One region of the Streptomyces sp. NPDC001157 genome, then DNA from elsewhere that is predicted to be linked to it. Evidence: riboswitches for the same ligand, from Rfam matches in the RefSeq annotation. Region 1 holds a riboswitch; each other region holds the start of a gene.
What was found. Region 1 has a riboswitch for cyclic di-AMP ahead of ACWDAG_RS29510 (C40 family peptidase). Riboswitches for the same ligand answer to the same signal wherever they lie in the genome.
Positions count from the first base shown of each region.

Region 2: linked by a shared signal. The riboswitch ahead of ACWDAG_RS01220 (M23 family metallopeptidase) and the one ahead of ACWDAG_RS29510 (C40 family peptidase) in region 1 are both predicted to bind cyclic di-AMP.
Region 3: linked by a shared signal. The riboswitch ahead of ACWDAG_RS11730 (NlpC/P60 family protein) and the one ahead of ACWDAG_RS29510 (C40 family peptidase) in region 1 are both predicted to bind cyclic di-AMP.
Region 4: linked by a shared signal. The riboswitch ahead of ACWDAG_RS19505 (M23 family metallopeptidase) and the one ahead of ACWDAG_RS29510 (C40 family peptidase) in region 1 are both predicted to bind cyclic di-AMP.

Region 1 is NZ_JBSFJW010000020.1:101,533-105,736, forward strand. It holds partial or broken gene ACWDAG_RS29495 (transposase) at 372-912, opposite strand; gene ACWDAG_RS29500 (ATP-dependent Clp protease proteolytic subunit) at 1,183-1,818, shown strand; gene ACWDAG_RS29505 (hypothetical protein) at 1,826-2,134, shown strand; cyclic di-AMP (ydaO/yuaA leader) riboswitch at 2,551-2,684, shown strand; gene ACWDAG_RS29510 (C40 family peptidase) at 2,688-3,161, shown strand; gene ACWDAG_RS29515 (ATP-binding protein) at 3,296-3,754, opposite strand; gene ACWDAG_RS29520 (helix-turn-helix domain-containing protein) at 3,968-4,204, shown strand, end outside.
Region 2 is NZ_JBSFJW010000001.1:280,964-285,167, forward strand. It holds gene ACWDAG_RS01215 (SGNH/GDSL hydrolase family protein) at 1-377, opposite strand, end outside; gene ACWDAG_RS01220 (M23 family metallopeptidase) at 739-1,635, opposite strand; cyclic di-AMP (ydaO/yuaA leader) riboswitch at 1,640-1,798, opposite strand; gene ACWDAG_RS01225 (alpha-galactosidase) at 2,115-4,184, opposite strand.
Region 3 is NZ_JBSFJW010000005.1:264,328-268,531, forward strand. It holds gene ACWDAG_RS11720 (LysR family substrate-binding domain-containing protein) at 23-820, opposite strand; gene ACWDAG_RS11725 (DUF5997 family protein) at 879-1,283, shown strand; cyclic di-AMP (ydaO/yuaA leader) riboswitch at 1,475-1,648, shown strand; gene ACWDAG_RS11730 (NlpC/P60 family protein) at 1,705-3,111, shown strand; partial or broken gene ACWDAG_RS11735 (enolase C-terminal domain-like protein) at 3,381-3,799, shown strand; gene ACWDAG_RS11740 (SDR family NAD(P)-dependent oxidoreductase) at 3,814-4,204, shown strand, end outside.
Region 4 is NZ_JBSFJW010000009.1:258,239-262,442, reverse strand. It holds gene ACWDAG_RS19515 (M16 family metallopeptidase) at 1-855, shown strand, start outside; gene ACWDAG_RS19510 (M16 family metallopeptidase) at 852-2,240, shown strand; cyclic di-AMP (ydaO/yuaA leader) riboswitch at 2,444-2,608, shown strand; gene ACWDAG_RS19505 (M23 family metallopeptidase) at 2,621-3,385, shown strand; gene ACWDAG_RS19500 (GntR family transcriptional regulator) at 3,572-4,204, shown strand, end outside.

The DNA.
Region 1 (4,204 bases):
AACGGCCGTCCGCGACCGGCGCCGGGCTTTGCAAGAGGAGACACTGCGTGATCCCGCATGGCGCAGGCGACCACGCCGAGCAACATCCCGCCAGGCATACGTGACCAGGTGCGATGTTCGAGGTCCGGCACGGCCCGGACCACTTCCGGCAGCGACGGCAGTCGCCCGGACGGGCACAACTCCTCAAGAGCGAGGCCGTATTGATCGGCGAGTTGGCGCGGCGCGTGCAGGATGGAATACGGGCGCTGCCCTCACGATCATGGGGGTCACTGGCGCAGGATCGATGGACCGGATCACGCCGGCCCCCCGTTATGTTTTCCGCGGTCCTGCAAGAGGACCGCTGGCCTGCGCGCTCGGCATGACTCGTTCCCCCGCACCCAGGGCTGGGCCGACTTGGGCACTGGCTCAGCAGCACGCGGGCGCAGTGAGTACGACATCGCTGCCGGCTCGCGCCGGGCAGGGTGGCGCCGATCGCGTCGACCAGGCCCATGTGCGCGTCAGAGATGACCAGTTGGACGCCGGACAGGCCGCGGGCGATCAGGGAGCGTAGGAAGGCCGGCCAGCCTGCGCCGTCATCGGCGGTGGCCACGTCCAGGCCGAGGATCTCGCGGTGTCCGTCCGTGTTGACGCCCACCGCGATGAGCGCGTGGACGTTGATGATGCGGCCGCCCTCACGGACCTTCTGGGGCAGGGCATCGACCGGGGCGAACGCGTAGGGGCCGGCATCCAGAGGGCGGTTTTCGACAGCTGGGTGACGCCCAGGGACTCGGCGAGCTTCTCGACTCGGCGGGTGAAGACGCCCAGCAGGCAGGCGGTGGCGACCACCGAGATGAGGGCCTGTTCGGCCCGCCGGCGCCGCTCCAGCAGCCAGTGCGGGAAGTAACTCCCCGACCTGAGCTTGGGGATGGCGACACTGCCCATGGCCACGAGCGAATGAGCGCCACCCGCTACGAGACGACCGCAACCATCCACCCGACCGGACTTCACATCACAGGCATTTTCCCCTGGTCCGCCCGGCCAGCCAAACGAAAGTTCGTAGAGAAAGTTGTGAGAGATCCGCCCTCGGCGAACAGCGAAAACCGCCTCCGACCTGGGCATTTGGCTTGATCACCAGAATCCGCCCCCATCGCAACGTCATGTACGTCCTGTACATTTTTTACAGACGCAGAAGGAGGGGTACCGATGACCCGACCGTCCGCCCGTTACGTCCTGCCCGAGTTCACCGAGCGCACGAGCTCCGGCACCAAGACGATGGATCCGTACTCCAAGCTGCTGGAGGAGCGGATCGTCTTTCTCGGGACGCCGATCGACGACACCTCGGCGAACGATGTGATGGCCCAGTTCATGCACCTCGAGTACCAGGCTCCGGACCAGGACATCTCGCTCTACATCAACTCCCCCGGCGGCTCGTTCACCGCGATGTCGGCGATCTACGACACGATGCAATACGTCGGCTGCGACGTGGAGACGATCTGCCTGGGGCAGGCCGGCTCGTCCGCCGCGGTGCTGCTGGGGGCGGGCACGCCGGGCAAGCGGTTCGCGCTGCCGGGTGCCCGCGTGGTGATCCATCAGCCGCTCCTGGCCGAGCCCATCGAGGGACAGACCAGCGATCTGGCCATCCAGGCCGAGGAGTTGGGCCGGATGCGGGCCCGGCTGGAGGAGATGCTCGTGCGGCACACGGGACGCAGCCCGGAGCAAGTCAGCGCGGACATCGAACGGGACAAGATCCTCAATGCCCAGGAAGCCGTGGATTACGGCCTGGTGGACCGGATCGTCCCGAGCCGCAAGTCCACCCTCGCCCCGCCCACCGGGCGGTGAGCGGCCGGTGCTCCCACCCGAACTTCCGCCGCTGCCCGCCCTCACTCGCGCCGAGGGCGAGTTGATCGACCGTTACCTCGACGTGGTCGACCTGCTCGGCCGCATCAACCCGGCGCAGCACGGCGACACCTATCGCGGACTGCGGGCCGCGCAGGCGCTGGTGAGCAAGGCGGCCCAGCTGCGCGACGCCCTGGCGCTGATGCACCAGCGGGGCGAGACCGAACTGCACGCTCCGACGCTGGGGCGCGCTCTGCGGGTGCTCGACGGGGAGCGGCGCACCGCCCGGGTCACGGTGCCCCCGCAGTCCGACAGTTGACGCACGTACGACCGGTCCGGGCCCTCCGCCCTGTCGGCGGAGCGTCCGGACCGGAGTTGAAACGGACCAGATGAGGTACCCCCATTCGGCGTAGTCGCGGCTCCTTTTTCGCGACCGTCAGGGTTGCGCAACGCGCCTGCCCGAAGAGCGGAATATCGTGCTCCGGTGCTGGTCCGAGCCTCCTCGGACCCCCCAACACTCCCTCGAACACAGGGGTGTCCACCCGAACGGGTGAGTGGTGAGTAACGACACAAACCCCCGGTTCCATTGGGATTTTCGGACTTGTATGGGTGAAGATCCCTGTCTGACGACAAGCCCCCGCCGCAGCGGCGGGGCGATCCGTGCGGACGCCGAGTCCTGCCGCCGCCCGGATGACCGGTCGACAGGAGTGGATCGGCAGGAGTGGAGGACCCAAGCTAGACGGGTCGCCGGAACGGTCACGCCATGACCGGGTCGAGCAGCCCTTGGGGTGAAGCCGCAGCAGCGGCCGGGCAACTTCGCCAGCCCGAATCCGACAGGTCATCCTTCACAGGCGGCTGACGAAGGGTTGCGCATGACTGCGCTCAATCGTGTCCCGTCGCTGATGGTCCGGGCCGGTACGGCCTCGGCTCTCACCCTCGCCGCCGTGGGCGGCTCCATCGTGGTCCCGGGTGTCGCCTCCGACGCCTCGGCGGCCCCCTTGGCGACGAAGGCACTCGAGATCGCGGCTTCCAAAAAGGGTTCCCCGTACAAGTGGGGCGCCACGGGACCGCGCCGGTTCGACTGCTCAGGGCTCACGCTGTACTCGTTCAAGAAGGCGGGCAAAAGTCTGCCCCGTACGGCGGCCCAGCAGTACAACAAGACCCGGCACATCTCCGCGAAGAGCCGGAAGGCCGGAGACCTTGTGTTCTTCCACTCGGGCTCCAACGTCTACCACGTCGGCATCTACGCCGGGAAGGGGAAGATCTGGCACGCCCCGAAGACCGGGGACGTCGTAAAGCTGCAGAAGATCTGGACCTCCAGCGTCTGGTACGGCCGGGTCAGCTGACTCTCCCGCGGGGGCGACGGCGACCTTGCCATGCCGTCGCCCCCGCGGGGCCTGACACGGCATCACAGCCCCGGCACCGCTGGGTATCGACGGCAAACGCGCCCCGGGCGCTGTCGCGCGGCACGGTTGAGCGACTACGGCTCCTGCTGCCCCGCCGCCGTCATGGGCTGGGCCGGTACCGTCCACGGGAGTTCGATGGTGACCGTCTTGCCGCCCTCGCGGGTGGGGCGGACATGCAGTCGGCCACCGCATTCGGCGGCCAGCCAGCGAATGATCACCATGCCCCGGCCGTTGTCCTGCTGCACGGCGGCGGGCAGGCGCTTCGGGAACCGCGGGTGGCTGTCGGTGACACCGATGCGGAGCTGCTCGTCACGGTGGAGGTCGATGTCCACCGTGAAGGTGGGCGACTGACCGAAGGTGTGCTGTACGGCGTTGGTGGCGAGTTCGGAGACGATGAGGCGGATGGTCTCGGCGGCTTCCGTGTCCGCCGGCAGCCCCCACTCGGCCAGCGTGCCGACCACGAAGCCGCGGGCCGCGGAGACCGAGGCGGGATCGCTCGGCAGAGTGACGGATGCTTCCAAATGGTCTGCCATGGCGCGGTCGTCCCTTTCCCACGGGACCGGAGTCCGACACGGAGCGGATGGTTCGAGTACGGTCCCGGACTGGTGCTTCGTCGCCAGACTGCCATTACCGCGCCCGTCACGGGTGGCGATCCACCAAGATATGCATATATCTGTCGCTCAAAGCGGTGAACTCTGCGACGAGAGACCGTATTTGGGTGGCACGGAAGGAGTAAGGAGAAGCGCATGCAACACGGTCCCGCGGTGCGCCGCCGGAAACTGGGCGCCGAACTGCGTGCGTTACGCACGAGCGCGGGGCTCACCAGTGGTGAGGCCGCCCGGCTCGTGGGCTGGCACCAGTCGAAGGTGAGCCGGATCGAGACCGGCGCCAGCGGGGTGAAACCGGCCGATGTGCGGTTACTCCTGGACGCCTACGCCGTGGCGGACGCCCAACTCCGTGAGTTGCTGCTGGTGTTGGCGGGC
Region 2 (4,204 bases), on a different contig from region 1:
ACGGGGACGCCTCGGGTGTCGAAGCCGGTGGTCACCATGACCGTGCCGGCGACTTCGGTGAGCCGGATGACCGCCCGCTCGAAACGCTCGGCGACCTCGTCGGGGTCGGTGCCGGGACGGATGATGTCGTTGCCGCCCGCACAGAAGGAGACCAGGTCCGGCGCCAGTTCGACGGCCTGCGGTACCTGGTCCTCCACGATCTGGTCGAGTAGTTTGCCGCGCACGGCGAGGTTGGTGTACCTGAAGTCGCCCTCGGGTCGCCGGTCCGCGAGAAGCACCGCGAACCGGTCGGCCCAGCCGACGAACGCCCCGTCGGGGCCGGGGTCGCCGACGCCCTCGGTGAAGCTGTCCCCCACCGCAACGTACGACCCGATCACTGATCTGCTGTCACTCTTCGAATCGTCTGCCACATCGACCATGATTCACCTTCGAATGTGACCTACGCGACCGTAGGAAAGGGTTGACGCGCGGTGAGATAAGCCACTTCTAAAGTGTTCACCAAGCTCGGAATAACCCTTCGACCAGGGATGTTGACGCGTCAGCAATGTTGCGGGGGAGCCGCGCGTTGTTCCACCAGCGGACCGTCGAGCCGTCGGAGACGATACGGACGCCCCGTGCAGCCCCGCCACAAGAACGCAATACGGCAAACACGAGCGCAGCCGGACACACCGAAGGCCGGACCCGGGGATCGAGGTCCGGCCTTCGGCAGCGTGTCAGGCAGGTGGTTCTCGGGGGACGTCAGCCGACGCCGACGCCCTTCGAGCGGAGGTAGGCGACCGGGTCCACGTCGGAGCCGTAGTCGGGCGTGGTGCGGATCTCGAAGTGCAGGTGCGGGCCCGTCACATTGCCGGTCGCGCCGGAGAGGCCGAGCTGCTGACCCGCGGTCACGGTCTGGCCGACCGAGACGGAGATCTGGGACATGTGGCCGTACTGGGCGTAGTGGCCGTCGGCGAGCCTGACGACGACCTGGTTGCCGTAGGCGCCGCCCCAGCCCGCGGAGACGACCGTGCCCGCGCCCACGGACTTGATGGAGGTGCCGGTCGGGACGACGAAGTCGACGCCGGTGTGGTAGCCGCTCGACCACATGCTGCCGGGCACGTGGTAGCCGGTGCCGACGGTGGCACCGAGCACCGGGAGGGTAAAGCCGGTAGGGGCGGAGTCCGAGGCCTTGGTGGCAGTCGTCCTGTCGGCGGACGAGGTCGCCTTCGGGGCGGACGAGGACGACTTGCTGGTGTCCGTCGCGGCCTTCCGGCCGATCGTCAGCTTCAGGCCCGGGTGGATCAGCGACGGGTCGTCACCGACGGCCCGGCGGTTGTCCGAGTAGAGCCTGTGCCAGCCACCGTGGACGTGCTGCTCGTCAGCGATCTTCGAGAGGTAGTCCCCGGCCCGCACCGAATAAGTCCGCACGCCCGCATTGCCGGCGGCACTCTTCTGAGCCGCCTTCTTCTCGGCGACCGGAAGGGACTGGACGGCCTTTTCCGAAACCGACTCGGAAACGGATTTGGTTGTGGCGGCATGGGCGCCGGTGGCCCCCATGAGCGGGAGAGCGAGTGCGGCGCCACCGGTTCCGGCGACGGCGATGGAGCGAGTGAAGCGCTGGGGCTTCGGGCGACGGTGCTTACCCTTCGCGGGCATGACGAATTCCTCTCCGGCGCCTGCGAGGTGAGCTGTCGGGTTCGGGCTGGAGATGCCCGGCCGCGCATGCGACGCGGCTTTACCCCTAGCCGTTCCGGAGACCGGAACAGGCGGTTGTACCTGTGGGTCCCCCGCTCCTGCCGTTCACGGGTGAGTTGTGCGGGCACCGGGCGGCGGCAGGATTGGGCGTCCGTCCGGATTGGTGGCGAACGTAAGCGACCAAGACGCAAAGGAACAAGTGACGGTTCCCCGTGAATGCGTTTCTATTGATCCCTTGAGAGAAAACCAGGTGACCCTGCGTGAATTCCGAGGTGATCGTCTCGGTCAAACGCCCTTGTAAAGCACGTGAATTACGTGGACATGACGCGCCACGCACTGTCACGGATATGACGCTCCTCACGCGCCTCCACTCCAGGATCCTCTATTCGGGGGCGAGTTGGAATGAAGAGGTAGAAGGAGCGCCAATCCGGACAGAAGACTCAGATGCGCCGCAGACGGAAAACTGCCGCATCGAGGTCGCCACGCAATCCGGTACGCAGTCCGTGATGCTGCAATACGGCACCGCTGTGGATTTCGCCCGTTTCGGGGCATTCATACGAGGCTGTCGGGTCGAGGCCCCGCAGTCGCAGCGCCGGTACGGGCTCGCCGTAGCTCTGCGCCTGGAGCCACGCGAGGACGACCGCCTCGTCCCCTCGCACGTACTGCACCGCACTCAGCCCGCCCCGCGGAGGCCGCAGCCGGTGGAGGTCCCCGTGCTGCACCAGCGGCCGGATCTCCTTGTAGAGCGCCACCCACTCGCCGGCCTCGGCGAGCTCCTCGTCGCTCCACCGAGTGAGGTCCCCACCGACCCCGAGTACGCCGGCCATGGAGCTCACGAACCGGAAGCGCAGCGAGCTGACCCGGCCATTGAGCTGGGTGTTCGGACTGTCGGTGACCCAGGCGGCCATCACTCGTGCAGGGTGGATCTGGCTGAAGCCGTGCTGGATGGCGAGCCGGTCGAGCGGATCGGTGTTGTCGGAGGTCCACACCTGGTCCGTACGGCTCATGATCCCGAGGTCGATCCGTCCGCCGCCGCCCGAGCAGGACTCGAAGACGACACCGGGGTGGGCCGCCCGCAGCCGGTCCAACAGGGCGTACAGTCCCCGGACATGATCGACCCAGAGGCGCTGCGGATAGGGCTCGCCGGGCCAGCCCGCGTCGGTGAAGCAGCGGTTGAAGTCCCACTTCACATAGTCGATGGGGGCACTGGAGAGGAGCGCGTCGAGCTGCTCCCAGAGGTATTCCTGGACGTCTTCCCGGGCCAGGTTCAGTACGAGCTGGTTGCGGAATTCCGTCCGCTTGCGTCCCGGCTGGAACTGCACCCAGTCGGGGTGGGCGCGGTAGAGCTCACTGTCCGGGTTGACCATCTCGGGCTCGACCCAGATGCCGAACTGCATGCCCAGGGCGTGCACATAGTCCGCGAGAGGCTTGAGGCCGTTCGGGAAGCGGTCCCGGTTGACCGTCCAGTCGCCGAGTCCCGCGCGGTCGCTGGTGCGCTTGCCGAACCAGCCGTCGTCGACCACGAACAGCTCGACGCCGATCGCCGCGGCCCGCCGTGCCAGGGTTCCCTGCTGCTCCTCGGAGATGTCGAACTCCGTGGCCTCCCAGGAGTTGAACAGCACCGGCCGGTCCTGGTCGGCGTCGGGGATGACGTAGGCGCGCTGGTAGGCGTGCCAGGCGCGGCTCGCACCGCCGAAGCCGCCGTCGCTCCACAGACCGGCGAAGACGGGGGTGGTGTACGACTCCCCCGCCTCCAGGCGCAGCAGCCCGGAGTCGTCGTAACCGGCGCCGCCGGTGATCTGCACGCGCGCGTCCGGGAGTTGCGCCACCGCGATCCGCCAGGAACCCGACCAGCCCAGAGCGCAGCCGTAGACCTCACCGCGTTCCTCCGTGGCGTCGGTGTCGAGGGCGACCCAGGGCAGGTGCTGGTGTCCGGTGTGGCCGCGGCGGCTGCCGATGATCTTCTCACCGTAGGTGAGAAGCGAGGCGGTCAGCCGGGACTCGGCGGCCCAGCGGCCGTGCAGCTGGGACAGCCGCCACTCCTCGCGCTCGGGCAGTGTCCAGGTCGCGGAGTCGGCCCGCAGCAGCTCCAGAGCGGGCCCCTCGTTGTCGAGGGTCACCCAGCGCTCCACGACGTCGTGCCGCATCCGGTAGTGCAGCGTGATCGCAAGCCCACCGTCCCGGAAGCCCAGCCGGAGGTGGTCGCCCTCCGACTCGTACCTCTCGAAGCGCCACTCGGTGCCGCGCCGCTCGTCGGTGCGCACGGACAGGGCGGGCCGCACGAAGCGGGGGCCGCCCTCCACCGGGTACTCCTCGTGTCCGTCGAGCGGGGACTCGAAGGGCCTGTAGTCCGGCAGCGGGCGGACGGCGAGTGCCTCGGCGTCGGCGAGCGCGATCCGGGGGCCCCAGTGCAGGTGCAGCAGCTCGTCGTCCTCGGTGAGATGGACGGCGTAACTGCTGGCCGGCCCCGAGAGGAGCCAGGTACGGCCGTTGTCTGCGATCTCCAGCATCAAGCCCTCACACATTCGAA
Region 3 (4,204 bases), on a different contig from region 1:
GGCGAGGCCGCCCCGAGGGCGGCTATGCCCCGCGGCGGGGTTTCCTGCGCTTGGCGCCCTTGGAGACGTCGGATCCGGCCCTCGGGTTGCGCCCCGTCGACTTCCCGGCCGTCTTCCCGGTCACCTTCCCCGCCGCGGGCTTGCGCCGGGCGCCGGCCGTGCCGCCGGTCCTGCCCCCTGCCGTGCCCTTGGTTTCCGGTGTCGACGCCTTGCGGCCGCGGGAGCTGTTGACCGTGCGGCCGCGGACGATGCCGATGAAGTCCTCGACCAGGTCCGTGGTCGCCCCCTCCGGCCACGCCAGCGCGACGCTCGACTCGGGGCCGTCCGCCAGCGGCCGGTAGGTGAGGTCCTTGCGGTGGTGCAGACGGGCCAGCGACTGGGGGACGATCAGGAGGCCGACCCCCGCCGCGACGAGTTCCACGGCGTCCTCGGTGGTGGCGGGGCGCTCGAAGGCGGGCTCGCCCGGCGGCCGGTCCCAGTCGAAGACGTCGTCGAGGGGGTGGAAGACGACCTCGTCCGCGAGGTCCGCGACGGTCACCTCGTCCGCCGCCGTGATCACGTGGTCCTTGGGGACGACGACGACCGTCGTCTCGGTGTAGAGGGGGATCGCGCTGAAGAACGTGCGGTCGACCGGCAGCCGTACGAGTCCCGCGTCGGCCTCGCCCCCGCGCAGCACGTCGGATGCCCCGGCGGCCGGTACGGCGAGGAGGTTCAGCGGGATGTCGGGCAGGCGCTCGTTCCAGATCCGCACCCACTTGGCGGGCGTCGCCCCCGGGACGTACGCAAGCCGGAACGTCTGGGATTCTTCCGAGCCTGTCACCAGGCCAGGCTACCGGCCGTGGTCGGAGGTCTCGAACACGCTCGATACCCTGGACGGCATGAAGTCGCACCAGAGCACCCAGACGATGAAGCCCGCGACCGCGGCGAAGAAGCTGGGTGTGTACCTCGATGCCACCCCCGCCGAGTTCCGGGAGGGTGTCGTCTCACGAGCCGAGCTCGACCGGCTCCAGGCCGAGCCGCCCGAGTGGCTGCGCGAGCTGCGGGCCAATGGTCCCCATCCCCGTCCGGTGGTCGCGGCGAAGCTGGGTGTCTCCATCGCGGGTCTTGCCCGCGGCGGGATCACCGAGGCGCTCACCACCGAGCAGATCGAGGCCCTGAAGCAGGAACAGCCCGAGTGGCTGCAGAAGGAGCGCGCCACCCAGGCGGAGGTCCGCAAGGAGGCGGCGCGCATCAAGAAGCGCGATGCCGAGCGTGAGGCTCGCAGCGAGGGCCCGCGGCCCTGACGCGGCCCGCTCGCGACGGACGGTTGCCGTTCGGATCCACTGTGTGCACAACACACGGATCTGACGGCACGTCACGACGAAGGTCACAAAAGCGTATCGGACATTCCGGCCTTCAACCTTCACACGAGCCGCACAAGTTGGCTAGCGTGGCGTCAGGCCGCACGAGTTCCTCCGGCGAACCCCGCCGGGACGCGCGGCCTCCGCCGAATCCGGTGCGCCCTGTGGCAGCCGGAACCGGGGACCCAACCGAACGACGGGGTGAATCGGCCCAACCGCCCGCCAGGGCAGCGGCCGTAGGGCATGCCTTCCGGAACCCACCGCCCGAACCCGACAGCTAACTCGGTAGGCGGAGTACGGAAGGAGTACGGCTCCCATGGCGCCGGATCGACCATCGCGCACCGCAGGCTTCGGCCTTCCTGGTATGCGCAATTCCGCTCTCGCGACCGCTGCCCTCACCTCGGTGGCCCTGTTCTCGCAGACCGCCGACGCCGCACCGACGACGGGCGACGAGGGCCCCAGCCGTGAAGCCGTCCGGCAGCGGGTGAGCAGCCTCTACGACCAGGCCGAGTCCGACACTGGCAACTTCAACTTCACCCGGGCCCAGTTGATGGGAGCGCGGCCGCCGGCGGCGCCGGCCCGCGACCGCGGCCGCTCGGACCCGGCACTCGACTCGGTGTCCCGGCGGTGGTTCGACGGAGCGCGTGCCTCCCTGGGTCCGACGGTTCCCGCGGTGCTGCCCACCGACCGCATGCCGGCCCGCCAGGCCGAGCCCCGGCCCGCGCGCCCGGCGGACAGCCGTGCCACCGCCCGTGAGCTGGAGGCGACCGTCCGGCCCGTGGCCGAGCTGCCCTCCGCGGAGCCCCGTCGGCCGGTGGCGGAGCTGACCGTCGGCCCCACGGCCGCGCTCCCCGCCGTTCCACAGCCCCGCCAGGAGGCCGCCCCCGCCCTGCCCGCGGCGGCCCCCGAGTCGAGGCAGTCCTCCCTGCGCAAGTTCAAGGAGCAGAACCAGCGCAAGATCGCTGCGGCCAGCGAGCTGCTGTACCGGTACACCGCCCGGCAGACCTCCGCGCCGCGCCCGGCCGCCCAGGCCCTGCCGGCCCAGCTCCCCTGGCAGGACCAGGCGGAACAGACCCGCCTGGCGACCGAGGAGGCATGGCGACTGCAGCAGCCGACGGTCCTCGACACGGGCATGCCCCCGGCCGGTGAGCAGCTCATGCAGCCGTCCGTGCTCGACACCGGCGTACCCGCGGTCGAGGAGTGGCGCATGCAGCCGTCCGTGCTCGACACGGGCGTGACCCCTGCCGGGGATTGGCGTACACAGCCCTCCACCCTCGACCCCGGCACCACCGCGGTCGAGGATTGGCGCACCCAGCCATCCGTGCTCGACACCGGCATACCCCAGGCCGGGGGATGGACCACGCAGCCGTCCGTCCTCGACACGGGCGCGCTCGCTGCCGGCACCTCCGTCATCACCAAGGCCGACAGGGCGATCGACTTCGCCCGTGCGCAGATCGGCAGGCCGTGTCTGTGGGGTGCGGTCGGGCCGGAGTCGTACGACAACGCCGGGCTCACCCAGGCCGCCTGGCGGGCCGCCGGGGTCACCCTGCCACGCACCACGTACGAGCAGGCGAGCGCAGGCACGGTGATTCCGCTGGCCGAGAGCCGCCCCGGAGACCTGATCTTCTTCAACGACAACTTCAGCCATGTCGGCCTGTGCACCGGCAACGGCCTGATGATTCACGCGCCCGGCCCGGGCGCGGTCATCCGCGAGGACCCGGTCCACTACGCCGGCGAAGCCGCAGTGCGTATCGCCGTACGTCCCGCGTGAGTTCAGGGACTCCGGTCGAGTCCTGCCACCAACAGTTCGATGAACTGCGAGGCCGCCGACGGAAGTCGGCGGCCTCCTCGTTGTTCGTCAAGGCACTCCGCTTGAGCCCTCCCATCTAGATTCATGACGTCAGTTCATGGATATGAAGCGAAGGTGCTCGTGGGTGATCGCCGGCGAAATCGCCGCCTCGCCGCCGCCCTCGCCGCCGCGGGGATCGCATCCGGGACGGCCGCCTGTGGCTCCGGTTCCGGGAGCGCCGGTTCCCGCGATGCGTGATCGCCTGGGAGCATCTGAAGCCCGCCGTCGAGCAGAACGCCGTGCAGGTGCTCCTCACCGACCACCACTACTGGGGCGGACTGCGTCGCACCCGTGAACTGGCCGCCGTCTGCGAGGCGTTCGGGCTGGCCCTGTCCATGCACTCCAACCCGCACCTGGGCATCAGCCTCGCCGCCATGGCCCAGGTGGCGGCGGCCATCCCCAATCTCGACCACTCCTGCGACACGCACTACCCGTGGAACGCGGCCGACGACTGGCGGTCCCGAGCGGACCGGGCCTGGGTGTGGAGCTGGATCACGACGCGCTCGACCGGCTGCACCGGCTGTACGTGGAGTCGGGGGTGCGCAGTCGCGACGACACCGGGTACATGCGGAGGATCCACCCGGAGTACGAGCTCAGGCTGGCTCGGTGATGAAGGATGGCCGGGTGAGCAACGAGAACACACGGCGGCCGGCCGGGAAGGTCGTGGTCGTCACCGGGGCCGCCCGGGGTCAGGGTGCCGCCGAGGCGGAGGCGCTGACCCGGGCCGGCGCCCGGGTGGTAGCCACCGACGTGCGGCCCGAGGGCGACTGCCGACAGCTCGACGTCAGCGGCGAGAGCGACTGGGCGGCGCTGGCAGCCGAGTTGAAGGAGTCGTACGGGGAGATCCACGGCCTGGTCAACAACGCGGGCATCATCCGGCGCGAGCGGCTGGGCGAGGTGCGCCCCGAGGATTTCACGCAGGTCCAGGCGGTGAACACGACCGGCCCGCTGCTCGGCATCCAGCACCTCGCCCCGCTGATGCCGCCCGGCTCGTCGATCGTCAACGTCGGCTCGT
Region 4 (4,204 bases), on a different contig from region 1:
GACGCGGCGACCCTGGAGGACGCGCGCGCGTTCTTCCGCACGTACTACGCGCCGAACAACGCCGTCCTCTCGGTGGTCGGCGACATCGACCCGGAGCAGACGCTCGCCTGGGTCGAGAAGTACTTCGGGTCCATCGCCTCGCACGACGGGAAGCCGGAGCCCCGCGACGGCTCGCTGCCCGAGATCATCGGTGAGCAGCTGCGCGAGGTCATCGAGGAGGAGGTCCCGGCGCGTGCCCTGATGGCGGCCTACCGGCTGCCCGAGGACGGCACGCGCGCGGCGGACGCCGCCGACCTGGCGCTCACCGTCCTCGGCGGCGGCGAGTCCTCCCGCCTCTACAACCGGCTGGTACGGCGTGACCGCACGGCCGTCGCGGCCGGATTCGGCCTGCTGCGGCTGGCCGGAGCGCCCTCCCTGGGCTGGCTGGACGTGAAGACCTCCGGTGACGTCGAGGTGCCGGTCATCGAGGCCGCCATCGACGAGGAGCTCGCCCGGTTCGCCGCGGAGGGCCCCACGGCCGAGGAAATGGAGCGCGCCCAGGCCCAGTTGGAGCGCGAGTGGCTGGACCGGCTCGGTACGGTCGCGGGCCGCGCCGACGAACTGTGCCGGTACGCCGTCCTGTTCGGCGACCCGCAGCTCGCCCTCACCGCCGTCCAGCGCGTCCTGGAGGTGACGGCCGAGGAGGTCCAGGAGGTCGCCAAGGCCCGCCTGCGGCCCGACAACCGCGCGGTCCTCGTCTACGAGCCGCTCTCGCCCGAGTCCGCGGAGCACACCCAGGACGAGGACTTCCCCGAAGACCCCGAGTCCGAAGCCACGGTGGAAGCCACCGACCAGAACGAGGAGGCGGCCAAGTGACCGAGCTCGCCACGATGCAGTTCCACCCGCAGCCCCGGGCGGGCGAGGCCAAGCCGTGGGCGTTCCCGTCCCCCGAGCGCGGCGCGCTCGACAACGGCCTGACCGTCCTGCGCTGCCACCGCCCCGGCCAGCAGGTCATCGCCGTCGAGGTGCTCCTGGACGCGCCCCTGGAGGCCGAACCGGCCGGCTTCGAAGGCGTCGCCACGATCATGGCGCGGGCCTTCTCCGAGGGCACCGACAAGCACTCCGCCGAGGAGTTCGCCGCCGAACTGGAGCGCTGCGGCGCCACCCTCGACTCGCACGCCGACCACCCGGGCGTCCGCCTCAGCCTCGAGGTCCCGGCCTCCCGTCTCGCCAAGGCGCTCGGTCTGCTCGCCGACGCCCTCAGGGCGCCCGCGTTCGCCGACAGCGAGGTCGAGCGGCTGGTCCGCAACCGCCTGGACGAGATCCCGCACGAGCTGGCCAACCCGTCCCGCCGTGCCGCCAAGGAGCTCTCCAAGGAGCTGTTCCCGGCGACCTCGCGCATGTCCCGCCCGCGCCAGGGCACCGAGGAGACCGTCGAGAAGATCGACGCGGCGGCCGTACGCGCCTTCTACGACCGCCATGTCCGGCCCGCCACGGCCACCGCCGTCGTCGTCGGCGACCTCACCGGCATCGACCTGGACGCGCTGCTCGGAGACACCCTGGGCGCCTGGACCGGCTCCAAGGCCGACCCCCGCCCCGTGCCGCCGGTGACCGCCGACGACACCGGGCGCGTGATCATCGTCGACCGCCCCGGCGCCGTCCAGACGCAGCTGCTCATCGGCCGCGTCGGTGCCGACCGGCACGACCGTGTGTGGCCCGCCCAGGTGCTCGGCACGTACTGCCTCGGCGGCACCCTCACCTCGCGCCTGGACCGCGTCCTGCGCGAGGAAAAGGGCTACACCTACGGTGTGCGTGCGTTCGGCCAGGTCCTCAGGTCCGCCCCGGACGGCTCCGGAGCCGCGATGCTCGCCATCAGCGGCTCCGTCGACACCCCGAACACCGGCCCGGCGCTCGAAGACCTCTGGACGGTGCTGCGCACGCTCGCCGAGGGCGGCCTCACCGACGCCGAGCGCGACGTCGCCGTGCAGAACCTCGTCGGTGTGGCACCGCTGAAGTACGAGACCGCGGCGGCCGTCGCCAGCACACTGGCCGACCAGGTCGAGCAGCACCTGCCCGACGACTACCAGGCGACCCTGTACCAGCAGCTCGCCGCGACCGGCACCGTGGAGGCCACCGCGGCGGCCGTGAGCGCCTTCCCGGTGGACCGTCTGGTGACGGTTCTCGTCGGTGACGCGGCCCAGATCAAGGAGCCCGTCGAGGCCCTCGGGATCGGCGAAGTCAAGGTCGTGGCAGCCGAGTAGAGGCTCGGTCAGCGGCACGCGCGCGTAGGGGCCCTGGTGACTGATGCGTCACCAGGGCCCCTTAATGTCCGAATTGAGGGAGAGGTTGCCTGTCTGCCCTGTGGCATGCGCTACAAAAGCCGTGATCCGTTTGGGGATTGAAAGATGCCCCGCTTAGCGTCGTCCGGGCTGTCCGTCAGGCACCGCGCCGCATCCGCGGCACCGGACAGCCATCGCCGAGTCCCCGTACGGCGCGAGCCAGGGGAGCCGGGGACCCATCGCAGTCCCTGGGGTGAATCGGACGCCCGCGCGTGCAGCGAGGGGGTCCGTAGGAGACCTTCCTGCTCCGAACCCGTCAGCTAACCCGGTAGGCGAGAGGGAAGGAAAGGACCAGCCACTACATGGCGTTCACGCGCGCCACCGGGAAGCACCGTCGTCCCCGCCGGATGCATCGCACCACCACGGCCGCCGCAGGCGTCGCGGCCCTCGCCACCACCGGCGTCATCGGAACCCTCGCAGCCCCCGCGCTCGCGGCCGAGAACTCCGTCGAGCAGACCGGCCTCACCCCCGTCATCACCATCGGCGACACGATCGCCGACAAGATCGACGCCCAGGCCGACGCCCAGAAGCAGGCAGCCGAGGAGGCCGCGCTCAAGAAGGCGGCCCTGGAAGCGGCACGCGAGAAGGCCGCCGCGAAGGCCAAGGCGGAGCGCGAGGCCAAGGAGCGCGCCGCCCGCGAGGCCGAGCGCAAGCGCCTCAACACGTTCGTCGCGCCGATCTCGAACTCGTACGTGTCGACCGGCTACCAGGCCAGCAGCTCCCTGTGGTCCTCCGGCAGCCACACCGGCATCGACTTCCACGCCGCGAGCGGCACGACCGTCCACGCGGTCGGCTCCGGCACCGTCGTCGAGGCAGGCTGGGGCGGGGCGTACGGCAACCAGATCGTGATCAAGATGGCCGACGGCATGTACACCATGTACGGCCACCTGTCGTCCATCGGCGTCTCGGTGGGCCAGACGGTCACCCCGGGCCAGCAGATAGGCCTCTCCGGCGCGACCGGCAACGCCACCGGACCGCACCTGCACTTCGAGGCCCGTACGACCTCCGAGTACGGCTCGGACGTCGACCCCGTCGCCTACCTGCGCTCGCACGGCGTGAACGTCTGACGACGTACCGCAAGATCTCCTGAGGCCCCGGCTCTTCAGCCGGGGCTTTCGGCGTTTCTGCTTCCCCGCTGTCCAAAAAATATCCCTGGATTCCGCCCCGCCGTCGGAAATTCCGGCTCCGTGCAATAGAGTCGCCGATACACGTCAATCATCGACGTTTCACGGGGATTAAGTCGGAGGTCGGTCATGCGTATTCCGGCGCACTCGGTGTGCACGGCGATCCGGGACGACATCGTCGCCGGTGTCTACGAGCGCGGCAGCCGGCTCACCGAGGAACTCCTCGCGCGCCGCTACGGCGTCTCGCGTGTCCCCGTGCGCGAGGCGCTGCGCACCCTGGAGGCCGAGGGCTTCGTGGTGACCCGGCGGCACGCGGGCGCGTGCGTCGCGGAGCCGACCGAGCAGGAGGCCGCCGACCTGCTGGAGATGCGGATGCTCCTGGAACCGCTCGGCGCCTCCCGGGCCGCCCAGCGGCGCACCGACGCCCATCTCAAGGTCCTGCGCGGCCTGGTCAGACTGGGCCAGGAGCGGGCCAGGAGGGGCAACAGCGAGGATCTGCGCTCCCTGGGGGGCTGGTTCCACGAGACGCTCGCCCAGGCCTCCGGCAGCCCCGCGCTGACCTCGATGCTGACCCAGCTGCGCCACAAGATCGCCTGGATGTACGCCGTGGAGGCCCCGGCCAACCCCGTGGAGTCCTGGGCGGAGCACGGCGCGATCGTCGACGCCGTGGCCCGCGGCGACAGTGAGCGCGCGCGTGCGCTCACCACGCTGCACTCCGAACGCTCGAGCGCGGTGCACCGGCTGCGCTTCGGCGTCCCGGAG